Regions from separate parts of the Paraburkholderia sp. EG287B genome, predicted to be linked through region 2. Evidence: predicted binding sites of a transcription regulator. Region 2 holds the regulator's gene; each other region holds the start of a gene.
What was found. Region 2 encodes LexA, which represses DNA repair genes until DNA is damaged. Its sites were predicted from a motif close to ACTGTATNNNNATACAGT; they were not measured.
Positions count from the first base shown of each region.

Region 1: the regulator LexA is predicted to act here: its motif matches at 2,222-2,239, upstream of recA (recombinase RecA).
Region 3: the regulator LexA is predicted to act here: its motif matches at 3,620-3,637, upstream of AB4Y40_RS04990 (PA0069 family radical SAM protein).

Region 1 covers NZ_JBFRCG010000005.1:148,991-159,026, reverse strand. The annotation lists gene AB4Y40_RS10290 (DUF2889 domain-containing protein) at 1-5, opposite strand, end outside; gene recX (recombination regulator RecX) at 125-1,033, opposite strand; gene recA (recombinase RecA) at 1,066-2,142, opposite strand; gene AB4Y40_RS10275 (response regulator transcription factor) at 2,391-3,143, shown strand; gene AB4Y40_RS10270 (sensor histidine kinase N-terminal domain-containing protein) at 3,156-4,805, shown strand; gene AB4Y40_RS10265 (MFS transporter) at 5,125-6,783, shown strand; tRNA gene AB4Y40_RS10260 (tRNA-Met) at 6,895-6,971, shown strand; gene AB4Y40_RS10255 (diguanylate cyclase) at 7,071-8,087, opposite strand; gene AB4Y40_RS10250 (FadR/GntR family transcriptional regulator) at 8,262-9,017, opposite strand; gene dgoD (galactonate dehydratase) at 9,091-10,036, shown strand, end outside.
Region 2 covers NZ_JBFRCG010000002.1:59,494-69,529, forward strand. The annotation lists gene AB4Y40_RS02970 (2-hydroxy-3-oxopropionate reductase) at 1-275, shown strand, start outside; gene lysM (peptidoglycan-binding protein LysM) at 726-1,235, shown strand; gene AB4Y40_RS02980 (asparaginase) at 1,323-2,351, opposite strand; gene AB4Y40_RS02985 (CysB family HTH-type transcriptional regulator) at 2,402-3,328, opposite strand; gene AB4Y40_RS02990 (sulfate/molybdate ABC transporter ATP-binding protein) at 3,390-4,448, opposite strand; gene cysW (sulfate ABC transporter permease subunit CysW) at 4,451-5,419, opposite strand; gene cysT (sulfate ABC transporter permease subunit CysT) at 5,416-6,315, opposite strand; gene AB4Y40_RS03005 (sulfate ABC transporter substrate-binding protein) at 6,442-7,500, opposite strand; gene lexA (transcriptional repressor LexA) at 7,793-8,443, shown strand; gene AB4Y40_RS03015 (hypothetical protein) at 8,524-8,901, shown strand; gene AB4Y40_RS03020 (DUF2939 domain-containing protein) at 8,998-9,681, shown strand; gene AB4Y40_RS03025 (universal stress protein) at 9,743-10,036, opposite strand, start outside.
Region 3 covers NZ_JBFRCG010000002.1:488,428-498,463, forward strand. The annotation lists gene rimM (ribosome maturation factor RimM) at 1-48, opposite strand, end outside; gene rpsP (30S ribosomal protein S16) at 146-409, opposite strand; gene AB4Y40_RS04980 (sorbosone dehydrogenase family protein) at 719-1,798, shown strand; gene AB4Y40_RS04985 (NINE protein) at 1,936-2,409, shown strand; gene AB4Y40_RS04990 (PA0069 family radical SAM protein) at 2,438-3,583, opposite strand; gene AB4Y40_RS04995 (Lrp/AsnC ligand binding domain-containing protein) at 3,698-4,186, opposite strand; gene AB4Y40_RS05000 (D-amino acid dehydrogenase) at 4,363-5,649, shown strand; gene AB4Y40_RS05005 (acyl-CoA dehydrogenase) at 5,729-7,516, opposite strand; gene AB4Y40_RS05010 (electron transfer flavoprotein subunit alpha/FixB family protein) at 7,649-8,584, opposite strand; gene AB4Y40_RS05015 (electron transfer flavoprotein subunit beta/FixA family protein) at 8,609-9,358, opposite strand; gene AB4Y40_RS05020 (MetQ/NlpA family ABC transporter substrate-binding protein) at 9,569-10,036, opposite strand, start outside.

The DNA.
Region 1 (10,036 bases), on a different contig from region 2:
GGCATGCTAAAGGTAAGACCGGATTGGAAAACCTCGTGATTTTAACATACCGGGTATTTGAGACAGCCGCGAACACACAGGCCGGGCGGGGACTTGCCTGCGTGGATTTTTCGAGACGGCCGGCTCAGTTGTCGGACCAGTCTTCGTCGATTCCCTTGAGGATCTTGCCGATGATCGACATCGAGAAGCCGCGCGCCGCGAGAAAGCGCGCCTGACGCGCGCGCTCGGCAGGCGTCTCTGGCAACTGGCCGTACTTCTTCTGCCAGACCGTGCGGGCACGCACGAGCTCGGTCTCGCGCAGTTGCGAGCTCACCTCTTCGATGAGCGCTTCGCCCACCGCATGGCGCTTGAGTTCGCTGACGATACGCCCCGCCCCCACGCGCGACGCGCGCCGGTGCACGACGCTTTCGGCAAAGCGCGCGTCGGAGAGCCAGCCCTCGCGTTCGAGCGAGTCGAGCAGCACTTCGAGTGCGTCGGCGTCCTCGGTGTACGGCATGAGCTTGCGCGAGAGCTCGGCGCGGCTGTATTCGCGGCGCGATAGATAGCCGAGCGCGCGGCCCTTGAGGGAGCGCTCGGGGCGCTGCTTCGCCGTGGACGACTTTTCGCGCTCGCTGGCGCGTGCGGCGCGGCTGGCCGAGCTGCGCTCGTATTGGTCGCCTTGCGGTGCGCTGGATTCGCGCGCCGTTTCGAGAGGCGCGCGACGCGATCGCTTGAATGTTGGTTCGGACAGCGGCTCTGGCGGCAGGTTTGCCGCCGCTTCATCCGCCCCGTCGAAGAAAGCCTCGAACGGGACTTCGAAGACCGCGCCGCCATCGTCGCTGAGATCGGTGGGCGAGGAAAACGCGGCGCCAGAATGCGCAAAGCCGCGATCGCCCGGCTGGGCGTCGCGGCTCAAATGGCTTGAGCGGCTCGTGCGCGAGTCGGCAGGCTTGTCGGCGGAGCGCCGCTCGGCGCCCCTGTCCGCAGGCGAACCCGCTCGCGGGTTAGCCTGCTCGCCGGAAGGCGAGGACGTGGGTGACCCGCCCTTGCGCATCAACTTGCCTTATCTACGAGAGCCTGGTGGACTTACTCTTCGTCAGCGACTTCGACTTCGCCGGAATCCTTGACGCCGTCCGGCATCGTGCTCACGCCAAGCGATTCGCGGATGCGGTTTTCGATCTCGCGAGCAATGTCCGCGTTCTCGCGCAGGAATTCGCGTGCGTTGTCCTTGCCCTGGCCAATGCGCTCGCCGTTGTAGCTGTACCACGCACCCGCCTTGTCGACGATCTTGGCCTGCACGCCGAGGTCGACGATTTCGCCCTGACGCGAGATGCCCTCGCCGTAGAGAATGTCGAACACGGCTTCGCGGAACGGTGGCGAGACCTTGTTCTTCACGACCTTCACACGCGTTTCGCTGCCGATCACTTCGTCGTTCTTCTTGATCGAACCGATGCGGCGAATGTCCAGACGCACCGACGAGTAGAACTTGAGCGCGTTGCCGCCCGTGGTGGTTTCCGGGTTGCCGAACATCACACCGATCTTCATGCGGATCTGGTTGATGAAGATCACCATGCAGTTCGTCTTCTTGATCGTGCCGGTGAGCTTGCGCAGCGCCTGCGACATCAGACGCGCCTGCAGACCCGGCAGCGAGTCGCCCATTTCGCCTTCGATTTCGGCCTTCGGCACGAGCGCCGCGACCGAGTCGATCACGATCATGTCGATCGAGCCCGAGCGCACCAGCGCGTCGGTGATTTCGAGCGCCTGCTCACCCGTGTCCGGCTGCGAGATGAGCAGTTCGGGCACGTTCACGCCGAGCTTGGCGGCGTATTGCACGTCGAGCGCGTGTTCCGCGTCGATGAACGCCGCCGTGCCGCCGAGCTTTTGCATTTCGGCGATCACCTGCAGCGTGAGCGTGGTCTTGCCCGACGATTCCGGACCGTAGATCTCGACCACCCGGCCGCGCGGCAGACCGCCCACGCCGAGTGCGATGTCGAGGCCGAGCGAACCGGTGGAGACTACCTGGATGTCCTCGACCGCTTCGCCGTCGCCGAGTCGCATGATCGACCCTTTGCCGAACTGCTTTTCGATCTGCGCGAGCGCGGCGGCCAGCGCCTTGCTCTTTTCAGCAGTCAGCCCAGCCGAGCCTTTCTTGCTATCTTCCATGAATCGTCCTTTGCTATGATGAACGGCGTCTCGTGACCTTGCGCACGCCTCATTCGGGCTAATGCACACGAACGCAGACACTGTATAAAAAAACAGTGGTTTTGGCAAGCCTTTCTGGCGATCCAGAACCGCGAATTTCGGGAGACCGCCGCGCGTCGCCTGGCCGCGCCTTCAAGGACGCGGCGCGGCGCGGGTGTTACGAGCCTGACTACGAGGTCAAAACGCCTCGAAGGCGACGCTGGCGCAACATGCGAATCCTCATTGCCGAAGACGACAGCATACTCGCGGACGGGCTCGTGAGATCACTCCGCCAATCAGGCTATGCCGTTGATCACGTGCGTAGCGGCGTGGATGCCGATACCGCCTTGTCGATGCAGTCGTTCGACCTCCTGATCCTCGATCTGGGCCTGCCGAAAATGCCGGGCCTCGAGGTGCTGCGCCGTTTGCGCGCGCGCAATTCCAACCTGCCCGTGCTGATCCTCACCGCCGCCGACAGCGTGGACGAGCGCGTCAAAGGCCTCGACCTCGGTGCCGACGACTACATGGCCAAGCCCTTCGCGCTCAACGAGCTCGAAGCGCGCGTGCGTGCGCTCACGCGGCGCGGTGCGGGCGGCGGCCCGACCGTCGTGCGGCATGGCGCGCTGGCGTTCGACCAGGTGGGGCGCATTGCGCGCATCAACGACCAGGTGCTCGACCTTTCCGCGCGCGAACTGGGCGTGCTCGAAGTGCTGCTGCAGCGGCTCGGGCGGCTCGTTTCGAAGGAGCAGCTCGTCGACCACCTGTGCGAATGGGGCGAGGAAGTCAGCAACAACGCCATCGAAGTCTACGTGCACCGGCTGCGCAAGAAAATCGAAGCGGGCGGCGTGCGCATCGTGACCGTGCGCGGGCTCGGCTACTGCCTCGAAAAGGAGGCGAAGGACACGCAGGCCGGCGCAAGCCAGACACCCGCCGGCACGCCCGACGCCGCGCCGGCGATGCCCGCCAGCCACTACTTCAAGTAGGCGGGATCGACGATGGCCGGGCGTCCTCCCATCGCGCGCGCCGTGCCGCCCAAGGGCGCCGCAGGCGTGGCCGGTTCGGCCGGCGACAGCGCCCCGGGCGCGACCGCATTCGCGGCCGATGCCCTCGACGACGACGCGCGCGACGCCCGCTACGCCAATCCGTTCGCCCCGCCCGACGAAGCCGAAGCCGCCGCCGAGGCGCGCCCGCGCTCGCTCTTCGGCGAGATTCTCGACTGGATGCTCGCGCCGCTGCTGCTGCTCTGGCCGATGAGCATCGCGGTCACGTATCTCGTGGCGAAGTCGATCGCCAATGGCCCCTTCGACCGCGCGCTCGAGACCGACGCCTATGTGCTCGCGCGCCAGATCCAGCCGGTGAACGGCGTGGCCGAGCTGACGCTGCCCGCCTCCACGCGCGACTTCCTGCGCGCCGATAACGTCGACAGCGTGTTCTATCAGGTGCTCGGCAGCCGCGGCGAGCTGATCGGCGGCGATCGCGACATGCCGCTGCCGCACGACGACGACCGCCCGCCGCCGGGCCTCGTCGAGTTCCGCGACGACACGCTGCATGGCATCGACATCCGCGTCGCCTACACGACGGTGGAGCCGAAGCATCCCGGCGCCGACGACCGGCAAGGTCAACCCGTGCTCGTGCAGGTCGCGGAAACGCTCGACAAGCGCCGCCAGCTCGCCAACGACATCATCAAGGGCGTGATCCTGCCGCAGTTCGTGATCTTGCCGCTCGCGATCCTGCTCGTGTGGTTCGGCCTCTCGCGCGGCCTCGCGCCCCTGCACGCGCTGCAGTCGAACATCCGCATGCGTCGGCCCGACGATCTATCCCCGCTCGAAGCGCGCCGCGCGCCGCCCGAAATCGAGCCGCTCGTCACCTCGTTCAACGACCTGCTCACGCGGCTCGAACAGAACATGGAGCTGCAAAAGCGCTTCATCGCCGACGCCGCGCATCAGATGAAAACGCCGCTCGCGGGCCTGCGCACCCAGGCCGAGCTCGCGCTGCGCCAGAACGCGCCCGCCGAAGTGCACCGCTCGCTCGAGCAGATCGCGACGAGCTCCGAGCACGCCGCGCGGCTCGTCACGCAGCTGCTCGCGCTCGCGCGCGCGGAAAACCGCATGTCCGGACAGGTCTTCACGCCCGTGGACGTGGCCGACGTGGCACGCCACGCCGTGCGCGACTGGGTGCAGCCGGCGCTCGCCAAACAGATGGACCTCGGCTACGAAGGCCCCGAAACGGCCTGCGACAGCGAGGAAGACGATGGCGAAGCGGCGGCGCGCATCGAAGTGGACGGCAACCCGGTGATGCTGCGCGAGATGCTCTCGAACCTCATCGACAACGCGATCCGCTATACGCCCGCGGGCGGACGCATCACCGTGCGCGTGCGGCCCGAGCCCGCGGCGGGCGCGGTCCATCTCGAGGTGGAAGACACCGGCATGGGCATTCCGTCCGCCGAGCGCGAGCGCGTGCTCGAGCGCTTCTACCGCATTCTCGGGCGCGACGGCGAAGGCAGCGGGCTCGGGCTCGCGATCGTGCGCGAGATCGCCACGATGCACGGCGGCACGCTCGCCATCGAGGATCACGTCTATCAAGACGCGCCGCGCCTCGCCGGCACGCTCGTGCGCGTGACGCTGCGGCTGCGCGCGCACGCCTGAGCGGCATCGACGGCGCTTTCACGGCGAAATCACTGCGAAACTGACAGATCGCGTCAGAAACCGGGATGGGACTTACCCTTATCCGATCCGCGGCACGGGAATCAAAGAGCGAACTTTAGAAGATGTTCAAATCGACATGCGCGATTTTGCCTGCGTATTCGCGAACATAACCGATTAAACCCCACTCCGATACGTCACTCGGAAACCCACACGCGCGTCAGAAGCCCGTAAGTTTCCATTCCAATAATGCTCCGCAGGACCGCGGGTCTACGAATCGCCTGCCCGACGGACCACACGCATATCAATACTGGAGACATCTATGGCAACCGTTGGCGGACAAGTCTCGCACGCGCCGATGACCAGCGACGAAAAACGCGTGATCTTCGCGTCGTCGCTCGGCACCGTGTTCGAGTGGTACGACTTTTACCTGGCCGGATCGCTCGCGGCCTTCATCAGCAAGAGCTTCTTTTCCGGCGTCAATCCCACGGCCGGCTTCATCTTCACGCTGCTCGGCTTCGCCGCCGGCTTTGCCGTGCGTCCGTTCGGCGCGATCGTGTTCGGGCGCCTCGGCGACCTCGTGGGCCGCAAGCACACGTTCCTCGTCACGATCGTCATCATGGGTATCTCGACCTTCGTGGTCGGTTTCCTGCCCGGCTACGCGTCGATCGGCATTGCCTCGCCGGTGATCTTCATCGGCATGCGTCTGCTGCAGGGTCTCGCGCTCGGCGGCGAGTACGGCGGCGCCGCGACCTACGTCGCGGAACACGCGCCGCCCGGACGCCGCGGCTTCTACACCTCGTGGATCCAGACGACCGCCACGCTCGGCCTGTTCCTCTCGCTGCTCGTGATCCTCGGCGTGCGCACGTTCGTTGGCGAGGAACAGTTCGCCGCGTGGGCCTGGCGCATTCCGTTCATCGCCTCGATCCTGCTGCTCGCCGTTTCGGTATGGATCCGTCTGCAGCTCGACGAATCGCCGGCGTTCAAGCGCATCAAGGCGGAAGGCAAGGTCTCGAAGGCGCCGATCAAGGAAGCGTTCGGCCAGTGGAAGAACCTCAAGGTCGTGCTGCTCGCCCTCTTCGGCCTCACGGCCGGCCAGGCCGTGGTCTGGTACACGGGCCAGTTCTACGCGCTGTTCTTCCTCACGCAAACGCTCAAGGTCGACGGCTCGAGCGCCAACATCCTGATCGCGCTGGCGCTGTTGATCGGCACGCCGTGCTTCCTGTTCTTCGGCGCGCTGTCGGACAAGATCGGCCGCAAGCCCATCATCATGGCTGGCTGCCTGATCGCGGCGCTCACCTACTTCCCGATCTTCAAGGCAATCACGCACTATGCGAACCCGGCGCTCGAAGCCGCCACGCAGCGCGCGCCGATCGTCGTGATCGCGGATCCGGCCGAATGCTCGTTCCAGTTCAACCCGGTCGGCACCTCGAAGTTCACGAGCTCGTGCGACATCGCCAAGAGCGCGCTTTCGAAGGCCGGCCTGAACTACGACAACGTGGCCGCCCCGGCAGGCACGCGCGCGCAGATCAAGGTGGGCGACACGACCATCGACACGTTCGACGGGCGGGCGCCTGGCGCCAAGGAAGCCGGCGCGCTGTTCGAGAAGACGCTCGCGGCCACACTGAAAGCGGCGGGCTATCCGCTCAAGGCCGACCCCGCGCAGCTCAACTGGCCGATGACGGTGGTGATGCTCACGATCCTCGTGATCTTCGTGACCATGGTGTACGGGCCGATCGCGGCGATGCTGGTGGAGATGTTCCCGACCCGCATCCGCTACACCTCGATGTCGCTGCCCTATCACATCGGCAACGGCTGGTTCGGCGGCTTCCTGCCGGCAACGGCGTTCGCGATCGTGGCGGCGCGCGGCGATATCTACTCGGGCCTCTGGTATCCGATCATCATCGCACTGGGCACCTTCGTGATCGGCATGCTGTTCGTGAAGGAAACCAAGGACTCGGATATTTACGCGCAGGATTGAGGCTGTGAGCGGCGCCGGGCGGGGCCTCTCGCCCGGCGGCCGCCTTCCCTGCAAAAAAGATGACGAAGGGGGTTGACAGCCTGCGGCGGTGTCGCGATAATTCTCTTCTTCGGCGAATTAGCTCAGCCGGTTAGAGCGACGGAATCATAATCCGCAGGTCCGGGGTTCGAATCCCTGATTCGCCACCAGTTGCAAAAGAAAGCCGCTGTCCCACAAGGACAGCGGCTTTTTTCATTTGCGCGCGCCTGGCGAACCGAAAACCCCGAGCCCGCCAGGCCGGACAGCATTTACCTGATCTGCTTGCGCTCCCGCTTCGTTTCGTACATCGAACGATCCGCGTATTCGATCAGCGCCGTCATCTCGGTGCCGTCTTCGGGCAGGATGGCAACGCCCACGCTCACGCCGAGATCGATGCGGTGTCCTTCGAACTCGAACGGCTCGCCCACCGTGTTCACGAGCCGGCGGCTGTATGCCTCGGCGTCCCTGCGCCCCGCGATGCCGGGCAAGATCACGGCGAACTCGTCGCCGCCCACGCGCGCGGCCGTGTCCACGCGGCGGCTGTGACGCGCGATGCGCGTCGCGGTCTCGCGAATCGCCGCGTCGCCGGCGCGATGGCCGTAGCGGTCGTTGATCGGCTTGAGGCCATCCATGTCGAGATTGAGCACGCCGAGTCCGCCCGACGAGCGCACCGCGAGATCCACCGACTGGCGCAGGCGATCGTAAAAGAGCGCGCGATTGGGCAAACCGGTGAGCGCGTCATGCGTCGCGCGCAGATAGAGCTCACTCGTCTCGTGTCGCGCGGCATGGAACATCGCCGCGGCGATGAGCTCGGACATCAGCGAGAGCGTGCGGATGTCCTCGTCCTTGAAGGCGTCGACTTCGGAATTCGTGACTTTCAGAACGCCGACGGTCGTCTCGAGGTGTTTGAGCGGCGTGACGATCATCGAGCGCAGGCCGGCGCGCCGGCAGGCTTCGCGGTCCACGCGCGGATCGGTTTCGGAGTCGTCGCAGCGCAGGATCTCGCCCTCGCGCACGCACAGGCCCGAGAGGCTCGTTTCACGCGCGAGGCGCAGTCCAAGGAGGTCCGCGACATTGCCCGAGGCCGCGCGGTAGACCATGTCCTCGCCCTCGGCGAGCTCGACGACCGCGCCCTGCGCTCGCGTGAGCTGCTCGGTGCGCTCGGCCACGTAGGCCATTACGCCGCCAAGATCGAGCCCGAGCTTCGCGATGTCCGACTGCGCCTTGATGATTTCCAGCAGGGTTGCGTTGTCCAGTTGCGTGTCTTTCGCTTCGCTCTTCTTCATCGCTCAACCGTTTGCCTTGCCTTCGACTTGCTGACGGCACTGAAAGCCAAAGCGCCGTTCGATCGGCCTAAAGCATAGCAAACGTTATTGATTGCACCAGCGCAAACGTTTGACATCCGCAATTCGCTGCACTTGATGCGATTCGTTGCGAAGACACCCATTGGGCATACGCGTTCAGCGCTCGATGCGCTCGCGCGTCAGGCGCAGCAGCGCCGCCATCGCGCGGCTCGCCGCATAGGCGTCGCGTTGCGCAATCGCGTCGTACACGAGGGTGTGGTCGGGCAGCGCGGCGTTGAACACGTCGGCGCGCTTCGCATTCACGCGCAGCTGGCCTTCGAGCGTGCGCGCGATCAGCGTGCCGAGCGGCACCAGCAATTCGTTGCGGCAGGCGCCCAGTACCGCGAGATGAAAGCGCAGGTCGGCGCGCACCCATTCGTCCACGTTGCGCGCCTCGGCCATGGCCTCATGCGCGGCGGCGATCGAGGCAAGCGCATCGGCATCGTGCGCCTTCGCGGCGAGGGCTGCCGCAAACGGCTCGATCATCTCGCGCATTTCCTGGAGCTTGAGCGCGAACGCGAGCGGCGGCGCCACGCGCGCGTACCAGTCGAGCACGTCGGCATCGAGCAGGTTCCACGCTTCGCGCGCGCGCACCCGCGTGCCCACGCGCGGGCGCGACTCCACGAGCCCTTTCGAGGTGAGCGTGCGCAGCGCCTCGCGCAGCACCGTGCGGCTCACGCCGAACGTTGCCATGAGTTCGGCCTCGCGCGGCAGGACCGTCGCGGGCGGGTAGTCGCCGCGCAGGATCGCGCTGCCGAGTTCGTAGGCCACCGTGCCGTGCAGATCGCGTTGAATCGCCGTTCTCCTGGATATTGGGAAGCGTTGCGAAATAATACTATTAATAGCACTTAAAGGCGAATTTTGCAGTAGCATGTGCGCTTGAAGACGTCGCCGCTCGCGCGTGGTGCGAGCGCCGCCTTACCGCTCAAGGTCATGGAGACACCGCATGAAAATCACCAGGCTCGAAACCTTTGTCGTCCCGCCGCGCTGGCTCTTTCTGAAGATCGAAACGGACGAGGGGATCGTCGGCTGGGGCGAGCCGATCGTCGAAGGTCGCGCGCACACGGTGGCCGCGGCCGTCGACGAACTCGCCGACTATCTGATCGGCAAGGACCCGCTCCTCATCGAGGATCACTGGCAGGTGATGTATCGCGCGGGCTTCTACCGCGGCGGCCCGATCTCGATGAGCGCCATTGCCGGCGTCGATCAGGCGCTCTGGGACATCAAGGGCAAGCATCATGGCGTGCCCATTCACGCGCTGCTCGGCGGCCAGGTGCGCGACAAGATCAAGGTGTATTCGTGGATTGGCGGCGACCGTCCGAGCGACGTCGCCAACAACGCGCGCGCCGTGGTCGAGCGCGGCTTCAAGGCCGTGAAGATGAACGGCTCGGAAGAGCTGCAGATCATCGACACCTTCGATAAGGTCCAGGGCGTCATCAACAACGTCGCGGCCGTGCGCGAGGCCGTGGGCCCGAACGTCGGCATCGGCGTGGACTTCCATGGCCGCGTGCACAAGCCCATGGCCAAGGTGCTCGCCAAGGAACTCGATCCGTTCAAGCTGATGTTCATCGAAGAGCCCGTGCTCTCCGAAAACGTCGAGGCGCTGCGCGACATCGTCAACCAGACCAGCACGCCGATCGCGCTGGGCGAGCGTCTGTATTCGCGCTGGGATTTCAAGCACATTCTCGCGGGCGGCTACGTGGACATCATCCAGCCCGACGCCTCGCACGCGGGCGGCATCACCGAGTGCCGCAAGATCGCCGCGATGGCCGAAGCCTATGACGTCGCGCTCGCGCTGCACTGCCCGCTCGGGCCGATCGCGCTCGCCACCTGCCTGCAGATCGACGCGGTGAGCTACAACGCGTTCATCCAGGAGCAGAGCCTCGGCATCC
Region 2 (10,036 bases):
CGCGCATTCTCGAAGTGCACGGCGAGCGCATGACCAGGCGCACGTTCAATCCGGGCTTCCGCATCGAACTGCACCAGAAGGACCTGAACCTCGCGATCGACGGCGCGCGCAAGCTGGGCATCGCGCTGCCGCATACGGCGAGCGCGCAGCAGCTCTTCAGCGTGTGCGCCGCGAACGGCGGCAAGGCATGGGACCACTCGGCCATGATCCGCGCGCTCGAAATCATGGCGAACTTCGAGATCGCCGAGCCGCAAACGCAAGTGAAGGCGGCTTGAGTTTTAGCCGTAGCAGGCAGCAGGACGGCGGTTTGCGCGACGCAACGCGCGGACCGCCCGCAGAACCGGATCACGCATACCGGCTCGCGCGCAACGACTGAAGCGCACGAGCCTCCCGTGGGGCGCTTCGCGGCGGCGGCAACCGCCGCGAAGCAAATCGGTGCCGCTCTGGGCTGAGGGCGGCCAGTGGGGTCCGAAAGCGGCGCCCGGTGACGACGGGGAAGCCTTGGTCGGTCAGACGTCGTCATCGGGTGTCCGCGTGTCGGATGCCCGTTTTTCTTTGCCCTCTCTTTTCTCTCCCCGATTTCACACTCTTTGACGCTGCCCCGATGGACGCCTTCGCGGCCGCGTTTCTAGAATTGTGCTTTCATCCGGCTGTCACGCAGACGGGTCAAGGTGGACACGACGCGTGACCACCCAGTCATTTCCAGAACGTGAGGAGTGTGATCGATGGGCATTATCAATTTCATCAAGGAAGCAGGCGAAAAACTGTTCGGCACGGCTGCAGCGCCGGCCGCCGCCGCGGAACCCGCCGCCGCACCGGCAGACCCCGCAGCGAATCTCGCCGAACTGAACCAGAAGGCCGGCGACGCGATCGCGGCCTATATCCGCTCGCAGGGCCTCGACGCCGACAACCTCGGCGTGACCTACGACGGCGTCTCGCACACGGTGACGGTCACCGGCAACGCCGCCGACCAGCCGACGAAGGAGAAGATCCTCGTCGCGGCCGGCAACGTGCAGAACGTCGACAAGGTCGACGATCAGATGACCGTCACGAACCCCGCGCCCGAAGCGCAGCACCACACGGTCGTTGCCGGCGACAACCTCTGGAAGATCGCCGAAAAGTACTACGGCAGCGGCGCGAAGAACGACGCGATCTTCGAGGCGAACACGCCGATGCTCAAGAGCCCGGACAAGATCTATCCGGGTCAGGTGCTCGTGATTCCGCCGCTGCAGTAAGCGCGGCGCCACGCAAGCACGGCCAGAAACGCAACGGGCCTGGCGGAGCAATCCGCCAGGCCCGTTTCTCCTTGTGCGCGGCCAGCCTCAGTACGTGTCGAACACGTCCTGCAGTCCCGCCTTGTCGGTCGTGCCGGCTGCCAGCGCGAGCAGCAGCAGCACACGCGCCTTGTACGGGCTGAGCGTGCCCGACGAGACGAAGCCGAGCGTATCGTCCTTGGCCGCGCCGTTGTGCATCACATGACCCGAGCCGACGCGCGAGGCACGCACGACGGCCACGCCCTTGGCGGCCGCCTCGGCGAGCGACTGCTGCAACGAGCCGTGAATCGAGCCGTTGCCGGTACCGGCCACGACGAGCCCATCCACACCGGCGGCAACGAGCGCTTCGACCGCCGCGCGCGACACGCCCGCGTAGCTCGTCACGATCTCGACCTGCGGCCATTGCGCCGACGCCGCAAACGGCGCATCGACCGTATGCGGGCGCAGCGCGCGACGCTGGAATTCCACGCGGCCATCCTGCACCCAGCCCAGCGCGCCGATTTCCGGCGACTGGAAGGCATCCACCGCGTAGGTGCTGACCTTCGCGACGTCGCGCGCGCAATGAATGCGGTTATTGAACGCCACCAGCACGCCCTGCCCGGCCGCCGCCTCGCTCGCCGCGAGCGTGACGGCATTGAGCAGATTGAGCGGGCCGTCGGCGGAGAGCGCCGTGGCGGGCCGCATGGCCGCCGTCAAAATGCATGGCTTCGCGCTCTTCACCGTGAGATGCAGCAGGTACGCGGTTTCTTCGAGCGTATCGGTGCCGTGCGTGATCACCACGCCATCGACTTCGTCGCTGGCCAGCAGTTCGTTCACGCGCTGCGCGAGCGTGGTCCACAGCGCAAGCGACATGTCCTTGCTGTCGATGCTCGCGATCTGCTCGGCATGGATCTGCGCGATGGCGTCGATGCCCGGCACCGCTGCGAGCAGTTGCGCGACGCCGATCACGCCGGCCTGGTAGCCCGCGGTGTTCGCGGCGTCCGCGGCGGAGCCCGCAATCGTGCCGCCGGTGGCGAGCACGGCGATGCGCGGCAGCGCGCTGGGCGCCGCCGCGGAAGAGGAAGTGGAAGTATTCATGGCGGCGATTTTAAGCGATCCGCCGCCCGCCGAGAAAATCAGCGCGCTTTTCAGGTTGCCTCGCGCAGCTGGCTCGCGATCTGCTGCTCGGTCAGCTGCGGCGCGAACATTTCGATGAGCCGGTATGCGTACTGGCGCAGGAACGCGCCCTTGCGCAGGCCCACCCGGGTCGTGCTCGCGTCGAAGAGATGCTCCGTGTCGAGCGCGACGAGTTCGCTGTCGCGCTTCGGGTCGTAGGCCATCGCCGCGACGATGCCCACGCCCATGCCGAGTTCGACGTAGGTCTTGATCACGTCCGCGTCGATGGCGGTCAGCACCACGTCGGGCACCACGCTCGCCTTCGCGAACGCCTGGTCGATATGCGAGCGGCCCGTGAAGTCCTGGTCGTAGGTGATGACCGGATACTCGGCCACGTCTTCGAGCGTGAGATTTTCGCGGCCCACGAGCGGATGCGTCTTCGGCACGACCACCACGTGATGCCACGAGTAGCACGGGAACGTGACGATATCGGGGAAGCGGTCGAGCGCCTCGGTCGAGATGCCGAGGTCGGCCTCGCCGTTGATGATCATCTGCGCGATCTGCTGCGGATTGCCCTGGCGCAGCGCGAGGTGGACCTTCGGAAACACTTCGCGGAACTGGTGCACGACCTTCGGCAGCGCGTAACGCGCCTGCGTGTGCGTCGTCGCGACCACGAGGTGGCCGCTGTCCTGGTCGGCGAACTGGCGCGCGACGCGGCGCAGGTTCTCGGCGTCGAGCAGCATTCGCTCGATCAGCTGATGCACGGCCTTGCCCGGCTCCGTGAGGCCGGTCAGACGCTTGCCGCGGCGAATGAAAATGTCCACGCCGAGTTCGTCTTCGAGATCCTTGATCTGCTTGGAGACGCCCGATTGCGACGTATACAGCACGTTCGCGACTTCGGTCAGGTTCATGTTCTGCCGCACGGCTTCGCGCACGAAGCGCAACTGCTGAAAATTCATGGTCTTCTCTCCAGGACTGCTGACCGATTATTCGTTTTTGTCGATGTGAGCACTGTAACGCTCATTGCGCCGGAAATACGCGCAGCCCGCGCGGCACCGCCGTCACGCCCTCGCCCACCGAAAGCCCCAGCGCGCGCCACGACTCGCGGTCGAGCTCGGCTTCGAGCGCGCCGCCCGTGCGGCTTTCCAGCTCCACGCGCACCGAGCCGCCCAGCGTCACCACGCGGCGCACGTCGACGACGATGCCGTCGCGATGATCGCTCGCTTCGCGGTGCAGCACGAGGTCGTGCGGCCGTACGTAGGCAAGCGCCGGGCCTTCGAAGCCCGCGTGCACCGAGATCGGCTGCGCGGCGCCCTCGGCGACGAAACCGCGTGCGTCGACGCTGCCGCGCAGCCGGTTCGCGGCGCCGAGGAATTCGTAGACGAAAGCCGTCTGCGGATGATCATAGACGTCCTGCGGGCTGCCCACCTGCTCCACGTGCCCATGATTCATCACGACGATGCGATCGGCCACCTCGAGCGCCTCCTCCTGGTCGTGCGTAACGAAGATCGTCGAGATGTGCAGGTCGTCGTGCAGGCGCCGCAGCCACGAGCGCAACTCCTTGCGCACCTTGGCGTCGAGCGCACCGAACGGTTCGTCGAGCAGCAGCACCTTCGGCTCGACGGCGAGCGCGCGCGCCAGCGCGATGCGCTGACGCTGGCCGCCCGACAGCTCGGACGGATAGCGCTGCGCGAGCCAGTCGAGTTGCACGAGCTTGAGCAATTCATGCACCTTCGCGCGAATCACGGCCTCCGAGGGCCGCTCGCTGCGCGGCTTCACGCGCAGGCCGAACGCCACGTTCTCGAACACCGTCATGTGGCGGAACAGCGCGTAATGCTGGAACACGAAGCCCACCTGGCGCTCGCGCGCGCCCACCTCGCCCACGTCCTGGCCTTGCAGCACGACCTGGCCCGCGTCGGCGTATTCGAGGCCCGCGATCACGCGCAGCAGCGTGGTCTTGCCACAACCGGAAGGTCCGAGCAGCGCAACCAGTTCGCCCGGCGGAAAGTCGAGCGAGACGTTGTCGAGGGCGGTGAAGTCGCCGAAGCGCTTGTGCAGATTGCTGACGGTGATGCCCATGTTTACTGCTCCCCTGCTTGAATCGGTTGGCGCACGGCGCGAGGCGCTGCGTGTTGTGAAACGTGTTGCACGGCCACGGCTTGCGGGCCGGCGTAAGCGGGAATCTCGTCCGCGCGGCGCAGTTGCGCCGAAAGGCGGCGCTCCGCGAGCAGCTTCAGGCCGAGCGTGACGAGCGCGAGCAACGCGAGCAGCGATGCGACGGCAAATGCCGCCGCGAAGTTGTACTCGTTGTAAAGGATCTCGACGTGCAGCGGCATCGTGTCGGTCTGGCCGCGAATATGACCCGACACCACGGAGACTGCGCCGAACTCGCCCATCGCACGCGCATTGCAGAGAATCACGCCGTACAGCAGACCCCAGCGGATATTGGGCAGCGTCACGCGGCGGAACATCTGCCAGCCCGAGGCGCCCAGCACGTGGGCGGCCTCTTCTTCGTCGTTGCCCTGCGCCTGCATCAGCGGAATCAGCTCGCGCGCGACGAACGGGAACGTCACGAAGATCGTGGCGAGCACGATGCCCGGCACCGCGAAGATGATCTGCACGTCGTGGTCTTCGAGCCAAGGTCCGAGCCAGCCCTGCGCACCGAACAGCAGCACGTAGATGAGCCCTGAAATCACGGGCGAAACCGAAAACGGCAGGTCGATCAGCGTGGTTAGCAGCGCTTTGCCGCGAAACTCGAACTTCGCGATCGCCCATGAAGCCGCGAGGCCGAAGGCCAGATTCAGCGGCACCGCGATCGCCGCGGTGATGAGCGTGAGCCTGATCGCGGCGAGCGCATCGGGATCGACGAGCGACGTGAAATAGAAGCCGATGCCCTTCGACAACGCCTGCCAGAACACGGCGACGAGAGGCACCACGAGAAACAGCGCGAGAAACGCGAGCGCGATGCCAGTCAGCAGCCAGCGCACCCACGCTGATTCGGTGACCGGATCCGGCCGGCGCGTGCTGCGTTGTTGCGGCAGCGTGCTCATTGCGCACCTCCCGCGACGGTTGCGCCCGCCACGGCATTCGGCGCGCTGCCGGCCGAGACGCCGCGGCTCGTGCGGCGTTGCAAATACCACTGCAGCGAATTGATGAGGAGCAGCATGACGAACGACACGCAGAGCATCATTACGGCGAGTGCCGTCGCGCCCGCATAGTCGTATTGCTCGAGCTTCGTGATGATGAGCAGCGACGTGATCTCCGACTTCATCGGCACGTTGCCGGCGATGAAGATGACCGAGCCGTACTCGCCCAGCGCACGCGCGAACGCGAGCGCGAAGCCGGTGAGGAGCGCCGGCAGCACCGCGGGCAGCACGACACGGCGGAACGTGAGCCAGCGCGTTGCGCCGAGGCACGCGGCGGCCTCTTCCTGTTCGCGCTCGAAGTCCTCGAGCACCGGCTGCACCGTGCGCACGACGAACGGCAAGCCGATGAAGGTCAGCGCCACGAGCACGCCGAGCGGCGTGAAGGCGACCTTCAGACCGAGCGGCTGCAGAAACTGGCCGATCCAGCCGTTGCCCGCATACACGGCGGCGAGTGAAATGCCCGCCACGGAAGTGGGCAATGCGAACGGCAGATCGACGAGCGCATCGATCACCCGTTTGAACGGGAACGTATAGCGCACGAGCACCCAAGCGAGCAGGAAGCCGAATACCGCATTGATCAGTGCCCCGCCGAGCGCGGCGCTGAACGTGAGCCGGTACGACGCGATCACGCGCGGCGACCACACGGCGCGCACGAACTGGCTCCAGTCGAGTGTCGCCGTCTTGAGAAAGGTGGCGGCAAGCGGAATGAGCACCACGAGGCTCAGGTAAGCCACCGTGATGCCGAGCGTCAAGCCGAAGCCAGGCAGCGCACTGGGCTTGCGCAATCGAAACGTTGTCATGCTCATCGTCCAGACATGGGTTGCGCGATTCGTGCGTTGCCAATTCGCGCCGAAAAGCGCGCCCGTAGGCGCGCTTCGTTGTTATGCGGTCACGTCGTTATGCGGACCGCGTACTGCCCGACAGCTTTACTGCGGCTGATAGATCGAATCGAACACGCCGCCATCTGCGAAATGCGTCTTCTGCGCGTTGGGCCAGCCGCCGAAGGTGTCGTCGACCGTGTAGAGCTTGAGCTTCGGAAACTTCGCCGTGAGCGCCGCCGGGACCTTGTCCGAACGCGGACGGTAGAAGTTCTTCGCGGCGATCTCCTGGCCCTCTTCGCTATAGAGGAACTGCAGGTAGGCCTCGGCCTCCTTGCGCGTGCCCTTCTTGTCGACGACCTTGTCCACCACGGCGACCGGCGGCTCAGCCAGAATGCTCACGGAGGGCACCACGATCTCGAACTTGTCCGGGCCGAACTCCTTGAGCGAGAGAAATGATTCGTTCTCCCATGCAATCAGCACATCGCCGATGCCGCGCTGCACGAAGCTCGTCGTCGCGCCGCGCGCGCCCGAATCGAGCACGCCCGCGTTCTTGTAGAGCTTCGCGACGAAGTCCTTCGCCTTCTGCTCGTTGCCGCCCGGCTGGTGCAGCGCATACGCCCACGCCGCGAGATAGTTCCAGCGCGCGCCACCCGAGGTCTTCGGATTCGGCGTGACGATCGAGACGCCCGGTTTGGTCAGATCGTCCCAGTCCTTGATGTGCTTGGGGTTGCCCTTGCGCACGAGGAACACGATGGTCGACGTGTACGGCGAGGCGTTGTCGGGCAGACGCTTTTGCCAGTCCTTCGCGACGATGCCCTTGTTGGCGAGCGCGTCGATGTCCCATGCCAGCGCGAGCGTCACGACGTCGGACTGCAGGCCGTCGAGCACCGAGCGCGCCTGTGCGCCCGAGCCGCCATGCGACTGCTTGATGGTGAGCGTTTCGCCCGTCTTCGCCTTCCACTGCTTGATGAAGGCTTCGTTGATGTCCTGGTACAGCTCGCGCGTCGGATCGTAGGAGACATTGAGCAGCGAGGTATCCGCGTGAGCGGCGATGGGCGCCATGGCCGCCATCGCCGTGACCCCGACGAGCGGCGCAACGCCGATGACCAGTTTTGCCGCCAGTGTTTTCAGCCAGCCCGCGCGCCCCGTATGTGTCGTGCCCATCTATCTGTTCTCCGTTCTCGTGTGTGCTCGTTTGCGCTCATTGGTGAGTTGCAGCTAACGATGGAGGCCAGTCTAGCGATCCGCTTACATTATTAAAAATGATGTTTTCTCATTTTTTAATACGCAAAAGTGGTAAGGGCAGAGGAAGTCGCTGCTGGAACGCGGTTTCATCCGCGCAAACACGGGAAAGCGGCCTGATGGCAACGCTCAGTCGATGAACTTCAAGTAACACTTGAAAAGTGGCGAGTACTGTATAAAAATACAGTTACCTGTTCAAACATACAGTGGCGCCATGACCAAACTCACCGCACGACAGCAGCAGGTTTTCGATCTGGTTCGCCGGGCCATCGAGCGCACGGGCTTCCCGCCCACGCGCGCCGAGATCGCGGCGGAACTCGGCTTCAGCTCGGCCAACTCCGCGGAGGAGCATCTGCGTGCGCTGGCGCGCAAGGGCGTGATCGAACTGGCTGCGGGCGCCTCGCGCGGCATCCGTCTCGTGCCGGGGCCCGACGACCTGCCGCACCAGTTCACGCTCCCGCACCCGAGCATCATGCAGCTCTCGCTGCCGCTCGTCGGCCGCGTCGCGGCGGGTAGCCCGATCCTCGCGCAGGAGCACATCTCGCAGAACTACATGTGCGACCCGGCGCTCTTCTCGAGCCGCCCCGACTACCTCCTGAAGGTGCGCGGCCTGTCCATGCGCGACGCCGGCATCCTCGACGGCGACCTGCTAGCCGTGCAGAAGAAGGCCGAAGCGAAAGACGGCCAGATCATCGTGGCGCGCCTTGGCGACGACGTCACCGTGAAGCGCCTGAAGCGCCGTCCGAACGGGCTCGAGCTGATCGCCGAGAACCCCGACTACGACAATATTTTTGTCGAGGCCGGCAGCGCGGAATTCGCGCTCGAAGGCATTGCGGTCGGCCTGATCCGCCCCACCGAATTCTAAGCAATCCGTCTGCGCGTAGTTTGCGCGCAGTTCGCGCAGAGTTTGCGCACGCACCGTCTGCGCACTACCTGGAGAGAGTCATGGAACGCCTTGCCCGCCTGCTGCCCTTCCGCCAATTCGGCCGTCTTCGCCATCTCCGTGGAATCGCCTCGTGCGCGGTCCGCGAAGTGCGCGGTTCGGCTGCCGCGCTGAGCGGCTCGCTTTTCGAAGACTCGCCAGAGATGGTGGCGGCCAGCACGGCCGACCTGCCCGTGCTGCCCTCGGCCCAGCCCGCGTTTGCGCGCGTGTCGCTCAACAGCACGCTCAACACCGAACAGCCCATGCGCCGCGCGCCCGTGCGCGTCTATCAGGGCCCGTCGCGGCTCATCCTCGTCGGTACGGTCGACGCGGTTTGCCGCGCGATCGACCGCTGCATCGCCGAACAGCACAGCGACCTGCCCGCGGCGCTCGCGAAGTAAGCAGGAACGCAGCTGAAATGTGAGAAGAGGTTACGGGCGGGATCGTTTGGCCTGGTTTGCGGTCAACACCGTGTTTAAACGATTTGCCCTATGCCGATGACGGAATCTCTCTCTACCCCGCGTAAGACCCAAGGCTGGAAAAAGCCCGTCGCGATCACGGTTGCCGTCGCAATGGTGGTTGCCGCGATCGGCTACGCCTATGCGTCGCCCTATATCGCGGTGAAGCACATGAAAGCCGCCGCCGATGCGCGTGACGCCGTCGCGCTCAACGAGTACGTCGATTACCCTGCGCTGCGCCTGAGCCTGAAACAGCAGGTGGGCGAGATGCTGCATCGGCGCGTCGAGGGGCAGCACAGCAGCAATCCGCTGCTGATCCTCGGCGCCGTGATTGGCGCGGCATTGATTAGTCCGCTCGTCGATGCCTACGCCACACCGGAAGGCGTGGCCGCCCTGCTCGATGGCATGCCGCCGACGGGCAAGCCCGGCGACCGCCCGCACGCGCCGCCGCCGGCGGAATCCGGCGCGCCATCCACGCAATCGGCGGAACCGGCGCAATCGGCACCCGCCTCTGCCTCGCCACCGGCCCCGGCGGCATCCGGCAATCCCGCGCCCGAGGCCCGGCCAGTGACCACGGCCGGCTATCGCGGCCTCAACGAGTTCGCGCTCACGTGGGACCGCGGCAGTACGGGCGAGCACTACGCCGCCATCCTGCAGCGTCACGGGCTCTTCTCGTGGAAGCTCTCGGCCGTCGAGCTCGACGAAGGCAACGTCTCGAACTGAGACAGACCGGTGGTGACAGCCGAGCCAGGCCGGCTCTCTACGAACCGGCCCGCTTGATCCGCTATGCGGCGGCTTGCTGCTGCTTTTCCTCAGCCGCCGACGAACACGCCACCAGAATGCTGCACGATACGCGGTCGAGCAGCGGCGTGTTGCCCGCGCCCATCCACCAGCGCGAGAGCCCCGTGCGGCAGCGGTGGCCCACCACCACGAGGTCGGCATTCAGCTCGTTGGCCAGATTCGCGATTTCGTCGATCGGATGACCGAACGCGAAATGCCCCTGAGCGCGCACGCCGCGCTCGGTTAGCCAGTCCACGCCTTCCTGAAGGATCTCGCGCGCCGTTTCTTCGAAGCGGCC
Region 3 (10,036 bases), 430 kb from region 2:
CGACGCGTCGTTCGCCTCTACGGCAGATTTGGCGTCATGCGCGGACATCGGCACCCCTTGCGACCAGCTTGATATTGCATACGCGGATCATGCAGCGCGTACGCGGGCAAAACACGGACAACAGACTGAAAAGACGCTTAATGACTTAAGCAGCCGGCGCAGCGGCGGCGGTCTTTTGCGCTTCCTTCACGAGGCGCTCGACGGCCGGCGACATTTGCGCGCCGTTTTCCTTCCAGTACGTCACGCGATCTTGAGCGATACGCAGCGTTTCACCCTTGGTAGCGACCGGGTTGTAGAAGCCCACGCGCTCGATGAAACGGCCGTCGCGACGGTTGCGCGAGTCGGTTGCGACGATGTTGTAGAACGGGCGCTTCTTCGAGCCGCCGCGTGCCAGACGGATGATGACCATACTAAAATCCTTGAAAACCGGGGGTTCGGGACTACTGAAACATGCGATTATAGCCCGAAACCGGAGGCATAACAAACACTTAACGGGAAATTGCGCGCCGGCGCGCAGAAAGCGGCAAGACACAGCGGTCAAACTGCGGCCCATGCCCACGACGGGCGGGCCCTGGAGCGAATTGTGGCGACTTTCAGACGACTCGTGCAATGGCCGCGTCGCGGTGGCGGCCGCGGCATGGGTAACGGCTCGCTTTTCCCAGTGTCTCGCGAGACGGCCAGACGCCTGGCAGCGGCATGGCTCGTCCTTGCCGCCGCCCTGCTCGCGGCACCGCTCGCTCACGCGGCGCTTCCGATCGACCGCATCAAGCTGCCACCGGGCTTCCACATCGAGGTGCTGTCCGCCGACGTGCCCGGCGCACGCGAAATGACGCTGTCGGGCAACGGCACCCTCCTGTATGTGGGGAGTATGGGCGGTGACGTCTACGCACTCGAACTCAGGGACGGCAAGGCCATCAAGCGCCATATCGTGGCCTCGGGACTGACGATGCCGGTGGGCGTGGCCTGGCGCAACGGCGAATTGTATGTCTCGGCGGTGTCGTCGATCGTGCGGCTCGACGACATCGACCGCCATCTCGACGATCCGCCCAAAGCCGTCGTCGTCACGGATTCGCTGCCCAGCGAGCACCACCACGGCTGGAAGTTCATCGCCTTCGGCCCCGACGGCAAGCTCTACGTGCCGCAAGGCGCGCCGTGCAACGTCTGCCTGCCGGCCAGCGACCCGCAGCGCGTGCACTTCGCGATGATCGGGCGCATGGACCCCGACGGCTCGCACTACGAGACTATCGCCCGCGGCGTGCGCAACACGGTCGGCTTCGCGTGGCATCCGCAGACGCACGAACTCTGGTTCACCGACAACGGCCGCGACATGCTCGGCGACGACATCCCCGACGACAAGCTCAACCGCCTCGCGCATGGGGGCGCGGACTTCGGCTTTCCCTATTGTCACGGCGGCAACGTCGCCGACCCCGAGTTCGGCGCAGGCCATCCGTGCAGCGCTTTCACGCCCCCGGTCCTCAAACTCGGCGCGCATGTGGCGTCGCTCGGCATGCGCTTCTACACCGGTTCGATGTTCCCGGCCGACTATAAGAACAGCATGTTCATCGCCGAGCACGGCTCGTGGAACCGCAGCAAGAAGGTCGGCTATCGCGTGGTGCGCGTGAGCGCCAACCCCGACGGCACGAACGCGCACCAGGAAGTGTTCGCGCAGGGCTGGCTCAACGCCGACGAAACCCAATGGGGCCGCCCCGCCGACGTGCTGCCGCTGCCCGACGGATCGCTCCTTGTCAGCGACGACTATGCGGGCGCGATCTATCGCGTGACCTACACGAAACCGTGACGCGGGCAGGCATGGTGCCGGGCATAAGCGTGCGCTTGTGCTGCAAGCGCGGCGTGCGGCATACAATGCCCGGCGGCCCGTGTGTGTTTGACGTAATGCGCTCATGACGGCCGAACGCCCACGTTTCGCCCGAGCCCATGCCCAACGACAAGAACCCCGCACGCTTTCGCTCCAAGACGCTCACCGCCGCCCTCGCCTTCCTGTTTGGCAGTCTCGGCGCACACCGCTTCTATCTATACGGCCCACGCGACGTGTGGGGCTGGGCGCATTTGCTCGGCACGCTCATCGGCCTTCCGGGCGTGATGCTGCTCGTCGCCACCGAACGCGCGTCGATTCCCGGCTGGGTGCTCGCCGTGATCGGCGCGGTGTCGGTCATCTCGGCGTTTCTGGCGGCGATCGTCTACGGGCTGCGCCCCGACGCCAAATGGGACGCGCAGTTCAACGCCGCGTTCGTGGAGCAAGGCCGCACGAGCCGCTCGGGCTGGACGGTGATCTTCGTCGTGATCTTCTCGCTGCTGATTGGCGCGTTCCTGCTGATGACGGGACTCGCACTTTCGTTTCAAACGTACTTCGAGTCGCAGGTCGAGGCCGCGAAGGCGATCTCGCAGTAAATCGCGCCGTAAATCGCGCAGTAACGGCTCAGAACAGGTCGAGCTGCGGCTTCTCGCGCACGGTCTTCGACTGCACGAACGCCGACATGTCCAGAATGCCGTGACGCCGCTCGTTGAGCCCGAGGCGCCGCACGGCATTGTGAAAGCGCTGCTTGAGCAGGTCGGCCCATAGCCCCGTGCCCTTCATGCGCTGCGAAAACGCCGACTCGTAGTCCTTGCCGCCGCGCATATCGCGCACGCGGCTCATCACGCGCTCCGCACGCTGCGGGAAGTGCGCCGCCAGCCAGTCCTGGAACAGCGGCGCGACCTCCCATGGCAGGCGCAGCACGATGTAGCTTGCGCTTGTCGCACCGGCCTCGGCGCAGGCTTCTAGCACGCGCTCCATGTCGGGCTCGGTCACGAACGGGATTACGGGTGCGATGCTCACGCCCACCGGCACACCGGCTTCAGCTAGCGTGCGGATGGTGCGCAGCCGCCGCGCGGGTGTCGCCGCACGGGGTTCGAGCGTGCGGGCGATATCGGCGTCGAGCGTGGTGATCGTGATTGCCGCCATGAACTGCTTGCGCGCGGCCATCGGCGCGAGGAGGTCGAGATCGCGCTCGATCAGCGAGGATTTCGTGATGGCCGCGAACGGATGCTGCCGTTCGGCCAGCACTTCGACCACGCGGCGCGTGATGCGCAGGTCGCGCTCCACCGGTTGCCAGGCGTCGGTATTCACGCCCAGCGCGATCGGCTCGGGCTCGTACGACGGCTTGGCGATTTCCCGCGCGAGCAACTCCGCCGCATTGATCTTGGCGTAGATACGGCTCTCGAAATCGAGCCCCGGCGAGAGGCCGAGATAACTGTGCGTGGGCCGCGCGAAGCAATAGATGCAGCCGTGCTCGCAGCCTCGATAGGGATTGAGCGACACGTTGAACGGAATGTCCGGCGACTGGTTGCGCGTGAGGATGCTTTTCGCGCGCTCTTCGAACACTTCGGTGCGCAGCCTGGGCTCGCCCGTTTCATCGCCATGGTCCCCGCCGCCGCCCGTCTGCTGCCAGCCGTCGTCGAACGCTTCGCGCTGGTCGACTTCGTAGCGCCCTTGCAGGTTCGTGACCGCCCCGCGCCCCTTGCGCGCCGTGGGCGGCGCAACGGGATACCAGGCGTCGGGATCGGGGTGATGGGAGTCGGTCACGGCTTAAGCGGAATAGACAAGGAAACGCGGATCGATACTGTATAAATATACAGTATCGATCCGCGTTGTCGAGTCCTAAAAACGGGGCGCTTTCAGCCGCCACAGTGACCCTCGTCATTCCCCCACGGCGATGGTCAGCGTCTCCTTGATCTCTTCCATCACCACGTAGCTCTTCGACTGCACGGCGCCCGGCAGTTGCAGCAGGATGTCGCCGAGCAGCTTGCGGTAGTCCGCCATCTCGCCGATGCGCGCCTTGATGAGATAGTCGAAGTCGCCCGAGACGAGATGGCATTCGAGCACCTCCGGGATCTTCTGCACCTCGCGGCGGAACTGGTCGAACATGTTGCCGCTCTTGTGGTCGAGCGTGATCTCCACGAACACGAGCAGCGCCGCACCCAGCACCGTGGGATTCACGCGTGCGAAGTAGCCCGTGATCACGCCGTCGCGCTCCATGCGCTTGACCCGCTCGATGCACGGCGTGACCGAGAGCCCGACCTGCTCTGCGAGGTCCTTCATGGCCATGCGGCCGTCCTCCTGGAGCAGCTTCAGGATGCGGTGATCGAGCCGGTCGAGCGCGCGGACCGGTTGGCGCTGCGTTCTCATGATTTCTTCCCGAAAATCTGAAAAATACGATAACAAAACCTGGACGTACAACAATAGCATAGCTACAAATACTGGCTACACCCGAAATTTCATGCCTTCTTCCCTATCAGTGCCAAAACACGACTTCCAGGGTCCAGGCAACGCGGCGTAGCTCAACGAATCTATATGGAGCAGCTATGCGAGTCGTCGTGTTGGGCAGTGGTGTGGTCGGTGTGGCCAGCGCCTGGTATCTCGCCCGCGCGGGCCACGAAGTCACGGTGATCGACCGCGAGGCCGGTCCCGCGCTCGAAACCAGTTTTGCCAACGCCGGCCAGATCTCGCCGGGCTACGCCGCGCCGTGGGCCGCGCCGGGCGTCCCGCTCAAGGCGATCAAGTGGATGTTCGAGAAGCACGCGCCGCTCGCCATTCGTCTGGACGGCACCAAATTCCAGCTGCAATGGATGTGGCAGATGCTGCAGAACTGCACGGCCGAGCGCTACGCGCTCAACAAGGGCCGCATGGTGCGCCTCGCCGAATACAGCCGCGACTGCCTGCAGGCGCTGCGCGCCGACACGGGCATTCAGTATGAAGGCCGCACGGGCGGCACGCTCCAGGTGTTCCGCACGCAGCAGCAGTTCGAAGGCGCGGCGAAGGACATCGCCGTGCTCGAAGACGCGAACGTTCCGTACGAACTGCTCACGGCCGCCGAACTCGGCCGCGCCGAACCCGCGCTCGCCGCGGTGTCGGGCAAGCTCACGGGCGGCCTGCGGCTGCCCGGCGACGAAACCGGCGACTGCCAGATGTTCACTACGCGCCTTGCCGCCATGGCCGAACAACTGGGCGTGAAATTCCGCTACAACACGCCGATCGATGGTCTCGCCATGCGGGGCGACCGGATCGCGGGCGTGCAATGCGGCAGCGAGCTGGTGCGCGCCGATTCGTACGTGGTCGCACTCGGCTCCTTCTCGACGAAGCTGCTCGCGGGCCTCGTGAAGATTCCAGTCTATCCGCTCAAGGGCTATTCGATCACGGCGCCGATCGTGAATGCGAGTGCCGCGCCGGTTTCGACCGTGCTCGACGAAACCTACAAGATCGCGATCACCCGTTTTGACGACCGCATCCGCGTGGGCGGCATGGCCGAGATCGTCGGCTTCGACAAGACGCTCAAGCAAGCGCGCCGCGAAACGCTCGAAATGTGCGTGAACGACCTGTTCCCGGGCGGCGGCGACACGACGAAGGCCACCTTCTGGACCGGCCTGCGCCCGATGACGCCGGACGGCACGCCGGTCGTCGGCCGCACGCCGATCTCGAACCTGTTCCTGAACACGGGGCACGGCACGCTCGGCTGGACGATGTCGTGCGGCTCGGGCCAGTTGCTCGCAGACCTGATCTCGGGCAAGCAGCCCGCCATCCGCGCCGACGATCTTTCGGTGCACCGCTATCTCGGCGACACGCAAGGCTCGCATCGCCCGGCTTATGCCTGAAGCCAGTCACGCAGCGTGAACGAGCACGGCGCCTCCTGGGCGCCGTGTTTCATTTCTCGCTTTCAATAGCACGGCGAAGTCAGAACTGATCCTCCGCCAGCGCCAGCACGCCCTCGCTGCTGTTTGCGCTGACGATCGCCGCTTCGAGCGCCACCGCCTGCGGCAAGACGTGTTGCGCGAAGAACTGTGCCGTGGCGATCTTCGCGCCATGAAACTTCGGGGCCGCCTGCATGAGACGCTGCGAGGCGAGCATGGCGCGCGCCATCTGCCAGCCGCCCAGCACGATGCCCGCCAGCTTCAGATACGGCACGCTGCCCGCGAACACCGCGTTCGGATCGCTCTTCGCCTTCGCGAGCACGAAGTCCACGGCCGACGCCAGCGCCTCTTTGCCTGCCGCGAGATGCTTGCGCATCGACTCGAACGCCGCGCCTTGTTGTGCGGCTAGCGCGTCGACGGTCTGCGCGATATCGGCAAGCAGCGCCTTTGCCGCCGCGCCGCCGTCGCGCAGCGTCTTGCGCCCGATGAGATCGTTCGCCTGAATCGCCGTCGTGCCCTCGTAGATCGGCAGGATGCGCGCGTCGCGGTAGAACTGCGCCGCGCCCGTTTCCTCGATGAAGCCCATGCCGCCATGCACCTGCACGCCGAGGCTCGTCACTTCGAGCGCCAGTTCGGTGCTCCAGCCCTTCACGATCGGCACCAGGTATTCGTAGCGCGCCTGATGCCGCGCCCGGGCCGCCTCGTCGGGGTCGCCATGCGCGCGGTCGCTCTCGCCCGCCGCCACGTAAGCGAGCGCACGCGCGGCTTCGGTGAGCGCCCGCATCGTGGCGAGCATGCGGCGCACATCGGGGTGATGGATGATGCTCACCGCCGCTTTCGCGGAACCGTCCACCGGACGGCTCTGCACGCGCTCCTTCGCATAGGCGAGCGCCTTCTGGTACGCGCGATCGGAGACGGCCACGCCCTGCATGCCCACCGCAAAACGCGCCGCGTTCATCATGATGAACATGTATTCGAGGCCGCGATTCTCTTCGCCGATCAACTGGCCGATCGCGCCGCCATGATCGCCGAACTGCAGCACGGCGGTCGGGCTCGCCTTGATACCGAGCTTGTGTTCGATCGATACGCAGTGCACATCGTTGCGCGCGCCTGGCGTGCCATCGTCATTCACGAGGAACTTCGGCACGATGAAGAGCGAGATGCCCTTCACGCCTTCGGGCGCCGTGGGCGTGCGCGCGAGTACGAGATGGACGATGTTCTCCGCCATGTCGTGCTCGCCCCACGTGATGAAGATCTTCGTGCCGAACACCTTGTAGGTGCCGTCGCCTTGCGGCTCGGCGCGCGTGCGCACGGCGGCGAGATCGGAGCCCGCCTGCGGCTCGGTGAGGTTCATCGTGCCGGTCCAGTCGCCGGCAATGAGCTTCGGCACGAAGCGCTGCTTTTGCGCTTCGCTGCCGGCGGTGAGGAGCGCTTCGATGGCGCCGTCGGTGAGCAGCGGACACAACGCGAACGAGAGGTTCGCCGCGTTGAGCATTTCCACGCACGGCGTGCCGACGAGCTTCGGCAAACCTTGTCCTTCGTATTCCTGAGGATGCTGCACGCCTTGCCAGCCGCCTTCCACGTATTGCCGGAATGCCGCCTTGAAACCGGGCGTGGCGTGCACGTTGCCGTTTTCCCAGCGGCTCGGATTGCGGTCGCCTTCGGCGTTCAACGGCTCGAGCACTTCGCCGCATAGCTTCGCGGCTTCGTGCAGCACCGCTTCGACCGTTTCGGGCGTGGCGTCTTCGCCGCCCGGCAATTTGGCGATTTCTTCGAGGCCGGCCAGTTCCTTCATGACGAACAGCATGTCGCTCGTGGGCGCCTGGTACATTTCAGTCTCCTCCTGTCGGTATGCGGTTCCTCAAATGACAAAGGGGCGCCGCGGCGCCCCTTTGTTGCTTCGTCTCACGCCACGCGTCCAATCATGATACGCGGCGCTCGTCGCTCGATACACCGGCCGGATTCAGCCGAGTTCCTTCACGAGTTCCGGCACGACCGTGAACAGGTCGCCCACGAGGCCGTAATCGGCCACGCTGAAGATCGGTGCTTCTTCGTCCTTGTTGATCGCGACGATGACCTTCGAGTCCTTCATGCCGGCCAGATGCTGGATCGCACCCGAGATGCCGACTGCAACGTACAGTTGCGGCGCGACGATCTTGCCGGTTTGGCCGACCTGATAGTCGTTCGGCACGTAACCCGCGTCGACGGCTGCGCGCGAGGCGCCGAGGGCGGCGTTGAGCTTGTCGGCGAGCGGCTCCAGAACCTTCGTGTAGTTCTCGCCGCTGCCCAGACCCCGGCCACCCGAGACGATGACCTTCGCGCTCGTGAGTTCCGGACGGTCGAGCTTCGTGACTTCACGGCCGACGAACTGCGTGAGGCCGCTGTCTGCTGCGGCTTCGATCTTCTCGACTGCCGCGCTGCCGCCTTCTGCTGCGACGGGATCGAAACCGGTCGTGCGGACCGTGATCACCTTGATCGGGTCGCTCGACTGGACGATTGCGATCGCATTGCCCGCGTAGATCGGACGCTCGAACGTGTCCGGCGAATCCACGGCGGTGATATCGCTGATCTGCGCGACGTCGAGCTTCGCGGCGATACGCGGCGTGACGTTCTTGCCCGCTGCCGTTGCCGGAGCCAGGATGTGCGTGTAGTTCTTCGCAATAGCGAGGACCGTCGCTTCGACGTTCTCCGCGAGACCCTGCTCGAGTTGCGGCGCGTCGGCCAGCAGCACCTTTGCAACGCCTGCGATCTTCGCGGCGGCGTCGGCAGCAGCCTGCGCGTTGTGGCCCGCGACCAGCACGTGCACGTCGCCGCCAATTTTCTGTGCTGCGGCGACCGTGTTCAGCGTCGCGGCCTTGATCGACTCATTGTCGTGTTCGGCTATTACCAGATTCACCAGATTCGTCATTTTGTTTCGCTCCCCTTACAGCACCTTGGCTTCCGTCTTCAGCTTCTCGACCAGCGTCTTCACGTCCGGCACCTTCACGCCTGCGCTACGCTTCGGCGGCTCGGCAACCTTCAGCGTCTTCAGACGCGGCGTGACATCGACGCCCAGGTCTTCCGGCTTCACGATTTCCAGCGGCTTCTTCTTCGCCTTCATGATGTTCGGCAGCGTGACGTAGCGCGGCTCGTTCAGGCGCAGATCCGTCGTCACGACCGCGGGCAGCTTGAGCGACAGCGTTTCCGCACCGCCGTCCACTTCGCGCGACACAGTAGCCTTGCCGTCGGCCACGACCACCTTCGAAGCGAACGTAGCCTGCGGCAGGTTCGCCAGCGCAGCGAGCATCTGGCCGGTCTGGTTCGAATCGTCGTCGATGGCCTGCTTGCCGAGGATGACCAGTTGCGGCTGTTCCTTGTCGACCAGCGCCTTCAGCAGCTTGGCCACAGCCAGCGGCTGCAGGTCTTCGTTCGACTCGATGAGGATCGCGCGATCCGCGCCGATGGCCAGCGCCGTGCGCAGCGTTTCCTGCGCTTGCGTCACGCCCGCCGAAACGGCGATGACTTCGGTCGCCACGCCCGCTTCTTTCAGACGCACCGCCTCTTCCACGGCGATCTCGTCGAACGGGTTCATCGACATCTTCACGTTGGCGATGTCGACGCCCGTGCCATCCGACTTCACACGAACCTTCACGTTGTAATCGACTACGCGTTTGACTGGCACAAGGACTTTCATTCACATGCTCCGAAGTTACGAATACGTCAACCTGGCGGACATTATAGCGATAGCCCTGTCGGGCCGATCTGCCACCAGCAATTTTCACGAACCACCGCTGCCGCACCCCGGTCGTCAGTAGCGAACGATCGTGCGATTTTACGGTGGAAAAAACCCGGGCATCAAGCCCGGGCGCCGAAAAAAATCTCTAATTCCACGGCCTGGAGGGTCTTACCAGGAGGTAATGACCGCCCCGCCGAACGTCGTTTCGACGTAGTGCTTCACTTCCGGCGAGTGGTACGCGGCGACCAGTTTCGCCACCCAGGGCTTGTTGCGGTCGGCCTCGCGGATCGCGAGGATATTCACGTACGGCCCCTTTGGGTCTTCGATTGCGATCGCGTCCTGTTTCGGCTTCAGGCCCGCCTGCATGGCGAAGTTCGTGTTGATCGCGGCGGCGTCCACGTCGTCGAGCGAGCGCGGAATCTGTGCAGCGTCGAGCTCGACGATCTTCAGCTTCCTGGGGTTTTCCACGATGTCGAGCGGCGTCGCCTTCAACCCTGCCTCGGCGCGCAACTTGATGAGACCCTGGCTCTGCAGGAGCAGCAAGGCACGGCCGCCATTCGTCGGATCATTGGGCACCGCGATGCGGGCGCCCGGCTTCAGTTCGGCGAGCGATTTGATCTTCTTCGAGTAGATGCC